4 regions of the Microbulbifer elongatus genome follow, and region 1 is predicted to be linked to each of the others. Evidence: predicted binding sites of a transcription regulator. Region 1 holds the regulator's gene; each other region holds the start of a gene.

Region 1 (3,112 bases):
AGTCTAGCGGTGACCGCGTAACTTCTCTTTGTGTTTCAGCAGCTGCCGGTCGAGCTTGTCCGTGAGCGAATCGATCGCCGCGTACATATCTTCAGACTCTGAATCGGCAAAAATATCCTTGTTGCCGTTTACGTGCACACGGGCTTCGGCTTTTCGCATCAGGTTGTCGACGGACAGGATAACCTGCGTTGTGGTGATCAGGTCATTGTGGCGGGAGAGCTTGTCCAGTTTGGTCAGGCAGTAATCGCGAATGGCCGGGGTAACGTCTACATGGTGGCCACTGATATTGATCTGCATGGATTTCTCCTCATCGGGTACAACACAATCTGGCCGCACCCCCGCACAGGGCGGCAACCCTACTAGGAAGTGCGTCAGAATGGAAGGATACACTCGCCGCCTGGCTATTGGTTGCCCAGAAAATGATCGCAGCCCGGCTGCGTCGGTGTGGGGGAGGAGGAATAGGGCGAAAATTGACGGAGCGCACGCCACTTTTGTGACTCAGACTGCTAAACCAGTCGCTTGCGCTCACTGGAAGAGGGGATGCCCATGGACTCACGGTATTTGGCGACGGTACGACGAGCGACCTTGATACCCTGGGCATCCAGCTCCTGTGTGATCTTGTTGTCAGACAGCGGCTTGCGCGGCTGCTCGCCGTCGATCAGTTTGCGGATCAGGGCGCGGATGGCTGTAGACGAGGCATCTTCGCCGGAATCGGTGCTGACGTGGCTGGAGAAAAAGTATTTGAGTTCGAACACGCCCCGTGGAGTGAGCATGTACTTCTGCGTCGTAACCCGGGAAATGGTGGACTCGTGCATACCGATGGTCTCGGCGATGTTTGCCAGTACCATGGGTTTCATGGCCTCGGGGCCCTGCTCGAAGAAGCCCTGCTGTTTTTCCACAATGCTGCTGGCCACTTTCAGAAGCGTTTCATGGCGGCTCTGCAGGCTCTTCAGAAACCAGCGCGCTTCCTGCAGATTGTCGCGCAGGTAATTGTTTTCACTGGAGTTGTCCGCCCGCTTGATCATGGCCGCATAGGCGTCGTTGATGCGCAGCTTGGGGGTGGTCTCCGGGTTGAGTTCCACTACCCAGCGGTCCTGCTTGCGGCTGACGATCACGTCGGGCACCACGTACTGGGGCTCCTCGCCCCCGAAAGCCTCGCCGGGATAGGGGGTAAGCGTCTGGATGAGACGCATGACCTCACCCAGTTGGGCTTCGCTGAGGCGTGTGCGGCGGCTGAGCTGGCGGAAGTCCCGTTTGCCCAGCAGGTCCAGATGCTGGCCCACGACGGTGACAGCCTGGACCAGCCAGGGGGTGTCTTCCGGCAGTTGCTGGAGTTGCAGCAGCAGGCTTTCACGCAGGTCCCGCGCGCCACAGCCTACGGGCTCGAGTTGCTGGATGGTTTTGAGAACCGCCATCACTTCATCAATCTCGAGCTCCATGGATTCCGCCAGCTCTTCGATGGGGGTATCCAGGGAGCCGTTGGGGGCGATGGCGTCGATCAGCGCTTCCCCGATCAACTTGTCTTCGATGGTCAGTGGGGTGAGGTTGAGCTGCCACATCAGGTGGTCCTGGAGGCTCTCGGATACCGCGTTGCGCTGCTCCAGCGCATACTCGTCCCCTTCGCTGCCGCTGTGGCTGCCACCGGAGGAATATATGTCATCCCAGCGGGTGTCTACCGGCAGGTCGTCGGGGATATCACTGTTCCAGTCACCCTCGGCGGCGGATTCGCTCTGGGCCTCTGTGGAGCGTTCTGGCGTTTCTTCCTTGCGCTCGGCGGGGGTGTTTTGATCCTGGTGCGATTCACCGGCGTGCTCGTCGAAATCGGACTCCAGCAGGGGGTTGCTGTCGAGCGCAGACTGGATTTCCTGCTGTAAATCCAGCGTCGACAGCTGCAGAAGGCGGATGGCCTGCTGCAGCTGCGGCGTCATCGTCAGCTGGGTGCCGAGTTTTAACTGGAGTGACTGCTTCATAGGGGTATGCCGGCAGAAAAATCTGGCGTGAATCCGCTACGGAGAATTTTATCTTCTCGTCGGCGGGGTAAAGCTCATTTCCTGCAGACTACCCCGGGGCGGGGCATATGACAAGGGAGCGGTTAAGCAATAAGTGTGCCGAAAAAATCGGGGTATTTGGTCACAGAGAAATTCCTGTGAATTATGTCCGCACTATTGCCAGAAACCGGGAAGTTGTTCCGCATAAAGTGTTAAATGGTGAACTCGTGTCCCAGGTAGACGTCTTTCACCTGTTGGTTCTCGGCAACGTCACGGGGGGCGCCGGAGGCGATAATATGGCCTTCGCTGACGATAAATGCGGTCTCGCAGATATCCAGGGTTTCCCGCACGTTGTGGTCGGTGATCAGCACGCCGATACCGCGGTCCTTCAGGTGGCGGATGATCTGTTTGATGTCATTGACGGAGATGGGGTCCACCCCCGCGAAGGGTTCATCGAGAAGCACGAACGCCGGGTTGGTGGCCAGGGCGCGGGCAATTTCCACGCGGCGGCGCTCGCCGCCCGACAGGGCCATGCCAAGGCTCGCGCGGATGTGGGTGATGTGGAACTCTTCCAGCAGAGCCTCCAGTTGCGCTTTGCGCTGGCTGCCACTCAGATCCTTGCGGGTCTGCAGGATGGCGAGAATGTTGTCCTGTACGGACAGGCGGCGGAATACGGAGGCTTCCTGGGGCAGGTAGCCGATACCCTTGCGCGCGCGGCCATGCATCGACAGCCCGGTAATATCTTCATTGTCGATCATGACCTGGCCGGCATCTGCCTGCACCAGTCCTGCAATCATGTAGAAGCAGGTGGTTTTACCGGCGCCATTGGGGCCGAGCAGGCCGACGACCTGTCCGCTGGACACGCTGACAGAAACATCCTGTACGACTTTGCGCTTTTTGTACTGCTTGGCGAGGTGCAGGGCCCTGAGCGTTGGCATCATTCAATTCCGGCTGGCGGGCGGCTGGGTGCCGCCTCAAAAAATCTGCTGTGCGGTGGCGGTCCGGGGGCGGGCCCGGTTTGCGCCACTACTCTGTTTACTCTTCGTTGCTTTCTGATTGCCCCTCGGGCTTCCAGATCATTTCCACGCGTTTTTTCTCGGACTGGCCGCGGGCCTTCATCTGTT
Region 2 (3,112 bases), 2.1 Mb from region 1:
TCTGTACCTGGTGCGGGATATGGAATCCGACGAGCTGCGCGCTTTGAAGGCGCCGTCGGAAAATTTCAGTGACGACCCGGCTTATATCGAGCGGTTTATCGCCGAGGAATGGACCGGGCGCCGGCTGGAGCATCCGGCCATTGTGAAGGTGTTCCCGCCGCGCAAGGAGCGCAAGTTCCTGTACCACGTGATGGAGTATGTGGACGGACAGAATCTGCGTCAGTGGATGCAGTTGAATCCGGAACCGCCGCTGGATCAGGTGCGCAATCTGGTGCAGCAGCTGGTGAGCGCCCTGCGCCGCCTGCAACGGCTGGAAATCGTGCACGGGGATCTGAAGCCGGAAAATATCATGGTGGATTCCAGCGGTCGCCTGAAACTGATCGATCTCGGCGGCGCCAATGCAGCGGGGCTGCAGGAGCTGCTGCGCTATCAGGACAGTGCACCACCGGGCAGCAAGAATTATTGCGCACCGGAGTACTTCTTCGGCGATGCCGCCAGCCACCGCTCGGATATTTTTTCGCTCGGGGTCATCGCCTACGAGATGCTCACCGGGCACTACCCCTATAAAGAGCGCTTTGGCAGCAACCACTATCAACTGAAGCACTACGCCAGCCTGCGCTACCGCAGTGCGAGCCGGCAACGGGAGGACATTCCGGACTGGATCGACGGCGCCCTGCGCCGCGCCTGCGCACCGGACCCGAAGAACCGCTACCCGGCACTGTCGGAATTCGTGCACGACCTCAGCACCCCCAACAAGCGGTTCGATACCACAGAGAAGCCGCCGCTGATGGAGCGCAACCCGCTGCTGTTCTGGCAGACGGTGGCGGTGCTGGCGATTCTTTCGCACCTGCTGTATTTCCTGTAACTGGCAAGCCTCGAAGCGCGCCCTGTATAAGAGCCAGTCGGGCTGTCTCCTACGGAGCAGTTGTCTTCAAGCCCCGCCATGGGGCAAGCAACCTGTACGCGCACCAATTTAACGCGCCCGCCCAGGCACTATCGCCAATAAACCGCACAAACCCTGTGGTTTCCCCGCCCCTCCCAACGCTCGCTGCCACCTGCAAGAGTTGGCACAGAGATTGAATACCTATAGTCACAATCCGAAATTCTTTTAGCAAGGCAACGGCGCCTGACACTCTTCGACAGAAGAGGGGACGCCCGTGCAGCCGCAAGCTAACCCGGCCCTTCCCCCAGCTTTCCTTCTGTCGAACGCATCAGGTTCAAACGGCAGAGATTATGGTTAAGCAAAAAATCGTCGTCATCGGCAACGGCATGGTGGGTCACCACTTCCTCGAACAACTGGCCAATCGTCCCGAGCGGGAAATGTTTGATGTGCTGGTATTCTGCGCCGAACCCCGCCCCGCCTACGATCGGGTACACCTCTCTGAATACTTCGGCGGTCGCACCGCCGACGACCTGGCCATGGGCAAGGTGGAACAGTACCGCGAATGGGGCTACGACCTGCGCCTGAACGATGCCGCCGTGGGTATCGATCGCGAAAACAAGGTTGTCACTTCCGCTAGCGGCGCTACCGAAGCCTACGATCATCTGATTCTGGCTACAGGTTCTTATCCGTTTGTCCCGCCAATCCCCGGTCACGAGCATGACAAGTGCTTTGTATACCGCACCATCGAAGACCTGGACAAAATCCAGGCTGCGGCCAAAGAAGGCAAGGTGGGTGTGGTAGTCGGTGGAGGTCTGCTGGGCCTGGAAGCGGCCAACGCACTCAAGCAACTGGGCCTAGAAGCCCACGTGGTGGAATTCGCCCCCGGTCTGATGTCGGTTCAGCTGGACGAAGGCGGCTCCAAACTGCTGCGGGAAAAAATTGAAGAGCTGGGTGTGACCGTACACACCAGCACCGCCACCGAGCTGATCGAAGAAGTGGACGGCGGCCGCCTGCGTATGAACTTCAAAGGCGATAAGTCCCTGGATACCGACCTGATCGTATTCTCCGCCGGCATCCGCCCGGAAGACAGCCTGGCCAAATCCGCCGGTATCGAACTGGGCGAGCGCGGCGGTATCGTGATCGACAACACCTGCCGCACTTCCGACAAGAATATTTTCGCCATCGGCGAATGTGCCCTGTTCAACAACTTTATCTACGGCCTGGTCGCCCCCGGCTACACCATGGCGCGCACCGCGGTTTCCCTGCTGTGTGGCGAAGCGGCAGAATTCAATGGCGCGGACATGAGCACCAAGCTGAAGCTGCTGGGCGTGGAAGTCGGCTCCATCGGCGACGCCCACGGGCGCGCGGAAGGCTCGGCGGCGATCACGTTCGTAGACGAGCAGACCGGCGTGTACAAGCGCATGATTACCGACAGCGAAGGCAAAAAGCTGCGCGGTGCGGTACTGGTGGGCGACACCGGCGACTACGACACCCTGCTGCAATACCACCTGAACGATATGGATCTGCCGGAGCACCCGGAGCAACTGATCCTGCCGGCACTGGATGGCGCGGCCCCGGCGTTGGGTGCCGATGCACTGCCGGACACCGCCACCATCTGTTCCTGTCACAACGTGAGCAAGGGCGATATCGTCGGCGCGGTACAGGGCGGCTGTTGTTCGGTGGGTGAAGTCAAAGACTGCACCAAGGCGGCCACGGGTTGTGGCGGCTGTGCAGCGCTACTGAAAAACGTCGTCGATACCGAGCTGGCGGCCCTAGGTGTGGAGGTCAACAACGATCTGTGCCCGCACTTCCCTTACACCCGCCAGGAAATTTTCCATATGGTGCAGGTGGAGGAAATCAAAACCTTCGACGAGCTACTGCACAAGCACGGTACCGGCAAGGGTTGTGAAATCTGTAAACCCACCGCAGCTTCCATTTTCGCCTCCCTGTGGAATGAGCATATCCATGAGAAGCCCCACGTTGGGCTGCAGGATACCAACGATACCTTTATGGCGAATATGCAGAAAAATGGTACCTATTCTGTAGTGCCCCGTGTACCAGGTGGTGAGATCACCCCGGACAAGCTGATTGTGCTGGGACAGGTGGCGAAGAAATACGATCTGTACACCAAGATTACCGGCGGTCAGCGGGTGGACCTGTTTGGTGCGCGACTGGAGGAGTTGCCGGAGATCTGGCGCGAGTTGATCGATGCGGGCTTTGAGACGGGCC
Region 3 (3,112 bases), 1.5 Mb from region 1:
ACGCCGACAAGGTCTACATGAACCCCATGGGCTCCCTGCTGCTCACCGGCTTTGGCAGCTACCGCAATTACTACAAAAGCGCCCTGGATAAACTGAAAATCAACTTCCACGTCTTCCGCGTCGGGGATTACAAAGACTTTATCGAACCCTACACCCGCGACGACATGTCCCCCGCCTCCCGGGAAAACAACGCCCGCTGGCTACACCAGCTGTGGAGCGAATACACCGAACAGGTCACCGGCCTGCGCAACCTGCCGCCCAATGCCATCGACAACTACATTGCCAACCTGCCCCAGAACCTGCGCGCCGAAGGCGGCAGCTGGGCCCAGGCCGCACTGGCGAATAAATTCGTCGACAAACTGCTCACGCGCCGCGCCGCCATCGAAGAGCTCCAGGAAATTGTCGGCGTCGCCGAGGGAGATAAATTCCAGTACAGCGCCATCCACGCACAGGATTATCTACGCCAGATGAAACTGGCCAACCTCCCGGACCCGCGCCTGCAAAAAGACAAAATCGGCCTGATCAGTGCCGCCGGCGCCATCATTGACGGCGAAGCACCAGCCGGACAGATTGGCAGCGCCACGCTGACCAAACTGATTGCCGAGGCGCGAGAGAAAAACGTAAAGGCGCTGGTGCTGCGAATCGACAGCCCCGGCGGTTCCGCCTTCGCTTCCGAAGCCATCCGCCAGGAACTCCTCGCCACCCGCGAGGCCGGTATTCCCGTGGTGATTTCCATGGGCAGTGTCGCCGCCTCCGGTGGTTACTGGATCTCCGCCGGTGGCGATCGCATCTGGGCCTCCCCCTCCACCATTACCGGCTCTATCGGTGTATTCGGCGCCTTTCCCACCTTCGAGGACTCCCTGGAGCACCTCGGCATCTACAACGATGGCGTAGGCACCACCGAACTCGCCGGTACCATGCGCCTCGACCGCGCCCTGCCGGAAGCCGCCGCGGACATCCTGCAACAGGGCGTGGAACACACCTACGCGCAGTTCCTGCAGCTGGTGGCGGAAGCCCGCAACAGCACTCCCGAGGAAATCCACCAAATCGCCCAGGGTCAGGTCTGGACCGGCCGTGCCGCCCACGAGCTGGGCCTGGTGGACGAACTCGGCAACCTCAACGACGCCATTGCCGACGCCGCACAGCTGGCCGAACTGGAAAAATACGAAGTGCTGGAAATCCAGCGCGAGCTGACACCAGGTGAGAAAGTGATGCGCGCCCTGGCAGAAAATGTGGATGCACAGATTTCCGCCGGTGTGGAGCGCAACCTGCCTCTGGGCGCCTGGCTGAACAGTATTCAGCCAGCCGTTCAGCCGCTGGCGGAACTGAAAACCTTCAAAGACCCTCGCGCACTCTACGCACGCTGCCTCGCCTGCACCGCTCCCTGACTACCGTCTCAGGCCTCACCGAGCAATTGGTGAGGCCTTTCCCTCTCGTTAAACGACTCTATCCTCATCACGATTCAGCCCCATAGCCCCATATTGGGGCAAACAGAAAATTTGCTTACCGGGTGCTCACCAATTCGATGCAGATATCGCGCCGCGGTAGCTCTGTGAACCGGAACTAGAAGTTTTTCCCGCCAATACACTGCGCTGAAGCGGTGCAACACCTCAAATTTCTGTGACTGGCACTATTTTTGGATTACCTGAATAGAGCGCGCGTTTTTACGTGCCGACAATAAGCCAGAAAAATGGAATCGAATGACCACAATAGCGAGCCTGAAAACCCAGTGGCTGATTGCCAGCGATCTTGACGGCACCCTGCTGGACCACTTCAGCTACTCCCATCAACCTGCCGACGCCACATTGCAGCAACTGGAAGCCGTCGGTATTCCGGTCATCCTCAATAGCAGCAAAACCCGCGACGAAATGTTGACTCTGCGGGATACCCTGCAAAATCGCCACCCGTTCATCGCGGAAAACGGCTCGGCCATTTTTATTCCACAAGATTATTTCCCCCAAAAGCCCGAACTTGCCCATGAAGAAGACGGGTACTGGGTCCTCGAACCCGGTGCCTCGCGCCGGCGCATTGTGGCGTTTCTACAGCAGGATGGGGAGAGCCACGGTGCGCCCTATCTGAATTTTTCCGCCGCCAGCAACGGGGAGATTGTCGCCGCCACGGGGCTCAGTGCCAGCCAGGCCGAGCAGGCCAACCAGCGCCGCTACTCTGAGCCCCTGTTGTGGCGCGGCACGGAACAGGAGAAGGCAGCGTTTACCGCACGGGCAAATGCCGCTGGATTTGCCACGCTCCAGGGTGGCCGCTTCCTGCATGTGCTGGGGCAGACCGATAAGGGCGAAGCCACGCGACTGTTGAAGAAGATCTACCAGCAGCACAGCGACCAGCCCTGCAAACTGATCGCCAGCGGCGATGGTCCCAACGACCTGGACATGCTAAAGATCGCGGACGTCGCCATTATTGTGCGCTCGCCCACTCATGCGCCCCCCGAACTCCCCCACCACCCGCAACAGATTACTACCGGAGAAACGGGGCCCCAGGGCTGGGCATCGGCAATCCAGGAAATTCTCAATCGCGAATTACACACATCGTAAAACAGGAAGCAAACCGTGACCGATTTTTTTCAGAATGGTGACATCACGACCCTGCACAACCTTTCCAACCGCAGCCTGGAAGACATGGAAGCGGACCTGATTCGTTTTTCCAAGCACCGCCCCATGTCCCTGCTCCTTCCGTCCCTGTATTCAGAGCTGGAGGGCGAGGCACTGCCGAAGATTCTCGAAATCCTGGCGGAAGTACCCTACCTCTCAGAAATCGTGATCGGCCTGGACCGCGCCAATGAGGATCAATACCGGGACGCGCTGAAGCAGTTCAAGGTTCTGCCGCAGCATGTCCGGGTTCTATGGAACGATGGCCCACGCCTGCGGGAGCTGGATGCACAGCTGCAGCGGGATGGTCTGGCACCAAAAGATGCCGGCAAAGGCCGCAATGTGTGGTACTGCCTGGGTTATATCCTTGCTTCCCGCCGCGGTGAAGCCATCGCCCTGCACGACTGCGATATCGTGACCTATGACCGTATGATGCTGGCGCGCCTGTTTTACCCGGTAGCAAACCCTCAGTTCAACTACGAGTTTTGCAAAGGCTATTACTCGCGGGT
Region 4 (3,112 bases), 160 kb from region 1:
GTTTCCGCACCCAGGGCTCGGCCCAGATAACTCTGGTGCTCGCCCTGCCAAACGCGGTGATCGTGGGTGAGCTGTTCCAGCGTGTCGCCGCGCAGTCGGTAGATACGCGAGTCGCCGAGGTGGAATAGGTGCGCCTCATGACCTCGCAATATGACCGCACTGAAGGTGCATACATAGCCTTTGTCTTGATCGAAGCGGAAAGGGCTCTGGCGGGTCTGCTCCAGCAGCCAGCCATTGGTGGCCCTGATCACCTGCTCCGCGGCACTCTGCACACTCCAGCCATCGGACGTGCAGTAATAGTCGTCGAGAAAACTCTTGACCGCCGTTTCACTGGCGATTGCGCTGACGCTGCTGGAGCTGATGCCGTCGGCAACAGCGAAGGCGGCACCTTTCACCGCCAGCTGCGGTTCTGTGGGGAGAAAAGCGCCGTAGCTGTCCTGGTTTTCCGGTTTTGCGCCGGCACTGCTGTGCTGACCGACGGTCACTGTGAGGGAGCTGTTCATGGTAGGTGGCAAAGAATAGCCCCGCGGTGTGCGGGGCTATCGGGATCAGGCCATGGCCTCTTTGCCGGCAGTGGAGTTCTGCGCACTCAGCTGGCGCTTCGGCGCCGTCTTGTAGTGGGTGCTGTAGAGGGTCAGGCCGGTAAATGCCAGACCGCCGACCAGGTTACCCAGCGCCGTGGGAATTTCATTCCAGATCAGATAGTCCATGACCGAGAAATCACCACCCATCATGATTGCGGTGGGGAACAGGAACATGTTTACCACGGAGTGTTCGAAGGCCATAAAGAAGAACAGCATGATCGGCATCCACATGGCGATCACTTTACCGCTTACATTGGTGGAGATCATCGCGCCGACAACACCCATGGAAACCATCCAGTTACACAGCATGCCGCGAATAAAAATGGTGAACCAGCCGGCTGCGCCGTATTCCGCATAACCGAGAGTCCGCGCTTCCCCAATGGTGGATAGCTTGGCGCCCACCGCGCCGGGTTCGGTGTTGAACCCCATGGTGAAGACAAAAGCCATCATGACCGCGACGGTGAGTGCGCCGGCAAAGTTGCCGAGAAATACCAGTCCCCAGTTGCGCAGAATGCCGCCCCAGGTGACGCCGGGGCGACGGTCCAGCCATGCCAGTGGTGCCAGGACGAATACACCGGTCAGCAGATCAAACCCCATCAGGTAGAGCATGCAGAAGCCCACGGGGAACAGGATCGAGCCGATCAGGTGGGAGCCGGTCATGGTGCCCACGGTCACGGCAAAGACCGCAGCCAGCGCGAGAATGGCGCCGGCCATATAGGCCCGTACCAGAGTATCCCGCGTGGACATGTAGATTTTCGATTCCCCTGCATCGACCATTTTGGTCACAAACTCGGTTGGAGCGAGATAAGCCATAATCGTTTCCTTTATTGAGTCCTGGAGGCTGCACCACCTTTGCTGCCGTCCGCGACCGGCTGTGCGCTCGGGGGGCGGACATTCGGGCACAAAAAAAGGCGCCCACACGGACCGATCGAAATCGGTCAGTGGTGGACGCCTTTATCCAGAGTATTCTGATTGTTCGGGTGACCCCGTGTGTGCCGCATTGCACCTGCCTGCACAGGTTTCATGTAGCAAACGTGATGCCAATTTTCTCAATGGCGTATCACTGCAGGAAAACGGGCGCCTGGCGTACCGCTGCTGCAAGGATTGCGAGCGGGTTCTCAATACGTGGCCACATCGAGGTGTGTGGGTGCGCCGATCTGGTGCATGCGGGGTGGTTCGCATGAAATTGGTGCAAGTTGCCCGCGTGGCCCGATAGCACACACGGGATATCACCGGCGTCGAGTACCTTGTGGAATATAAATTGCTGGAGTAAGGGCATGTTCGTTGTCGTGAAGTCTCAGTAACAAGGAGTGGCGTGCGGGGGCACTAACATGCAGAACCACAGTGACGATGCGGAAAAATTCCTGCTTGCTGCCAAGCGGGCTGAAATCCAGGCACTGGAGCGACTCGCCGGGAGCTGTGAGCTGGTGACCACCGTTTCCGATCTTGTGCACCAACTGCAGCGCGAACGTGGCATCAGCAATATCTATCTGGTGTCCGCCGGTTTTCGCTTTTCTGAGCAGCGCGACACCCAGATCCAGACCTGCCAGCTCAGCGAAGGGCGTTTTCGTACGCTGTTGCACAATCGCTATCTGCAGAATGATCGCGGTGATACCGCGCCGGATATGCGGTTGCTGAACGGTATTGCCTATTCCCTGCACGGGCTGGATGAACTGGCGGAGTTGCGCAGACACATTGATGCGTTTGAGATAAGTGCGCTGGAGTCCACGGATGCCTACTGCCGTTTGATCGCTGGCTTGCTAAGCGTGGTCTTCGAAGCTGCCGACGTCGCGGACGATCCGGAAGTCACACGACTTCTGGTTGCCCTGTTCAACCTGATGCAGGCGAAGGAGTTCTCCGGTCAGGAGCGCGCCTGGGGCGCGCTCGGATTCGCCAGCAGTCAGTTTGATACCCGGGTGCACCAACGTCTGCAGCAGTTGCAGGACTGCCAGCGGAGCAGTCTTGAGGTTTTTGCGGAATACGCCGGTGAACAGGAAAAGACACACTGGCAGTCGATTGAGGAGAGCCAGGCGTCGCGGGACCTGCAGCGCCTGCGGCTGGTAATCGCGGGCCTGAACAATGGCGAGTCAATTGCCGCGGAGATCAGTGAGGTCTGGTATCAGCTGGCCACCGCACGCATTGATGCCATGCACCGCCTGGAAGACGCCATGGCGGAACGACTGTTGCGGGTAAGCCGTCAGCGTGTGTCTGACGCGCAGGCCGAACTCGGTCAGCATTATGCCCAGTTACAGCAGATGAAGTCCGCGGAGTGGAGCAAACTGCCGGCTCTTGCGGTGCTGTTCGATCCAGAAGTACCCGGTCTATATGGCAGTGTTACGGCCAGTGGTCTGGGCACGTTGCGTAGGCAACCCCTGGCGCACTCACTGTACGACCTGATCCGCACGCAGGTGGCACATATTCAACGGGTGAGTGCGGAGTTGGAAGAAACCCGCAGGACCCTCACCGAGCGCAAGCTGGTAGAGCGGGCAAAGGGCATGTTGATGAAGCGCCTGCGCATGAGTGAAGAC

The links. The regulator sigma-54, encoded in region 1, starts transcription at its own class of promoters, with help from an activator protein. The targets are predictions, from matches to a motif close to TGGCACANNNNTTGCNNT.
Region 2: the regulator sigma-54 is predicted to act here: its motif matches at 1,066-1,083, upstream of nirB (nitrite reductase large subunit NirB).
Region 3: the regulator sigma-54 is predicted to act here: its motif matches at 1,626-1,643, upstream of LRR79_RS13900 (HAD-IIB family hydrolase).
Region 4: the regulator sigma-54 is predicted to act here: its motif matches at 1,610-1,627, upstream of LRR79_RS06820 (formate/nitrite transporter family protein).

What each region holds. Positions count from the first base shown of each region.
Region 1 covers NZ_CP088953.1:1,835,942-1,839,053, forward strand. Annotated here, with positions in the region: gene hpf (ribosome hibernation-promoting factor, HPF/YfiA family) at 4-297, opposite strand; gene LRR79_RS07530 (RNA polymerase factor sigma-54) at 507-1,970, opposite strand; gene lptB (LPS export ABC transporter ATP-binding protein) at 2,201-2,926, opposite strand; gene lptA (lipopolysaccharide transport periplasmic protein LptA) at 3,024-3,112, opposite strand, start outside.
Region 2 covers NZ_CP088953.1:3,975,088-3,978,199, forward strand. Annotated here, with positions in the region: gene LRR79_RS16355 (bifunctional protein-serine/threonine kinase/phosphatase) at 1-865, shown strand, start outside; gene nirB (nitrite reductase large subunit NirB) at 1,234-3,112, shown strand, end outside.
Region 3 covers NZ_CP088953.1:3,345,850-3,348,961, forward strand. Annotated here, with positions in the region: gene sppA (signal peptide peptidase SppA) at 1-1,388, shown strand, start outside; gene LRR79_RS13900 (HAD-IIB family hydrolase) at 1,701-2,549, shown strand; gene LRR79_RS13905 (glycosyltransferase family protein) at 2,565-3,112, shown strand, end outside.
Region 4 covers NZ_CP088953.1:1,672,128-1,675,239, forward strand. Annotated here, with positions in the region: gene LRR79_RS06815 (bifunctional protein-serine/threonine kinase/phosphatase) at 1-503, opposite strand, end outside; gene LRR79_RS06820 (formate/nitrite transporter family protein) at 549-1,397, opposite strand; gene LRR79_RS06825 (nitrate regulatory protein) at 1,916-3,112, shown strand, end outside.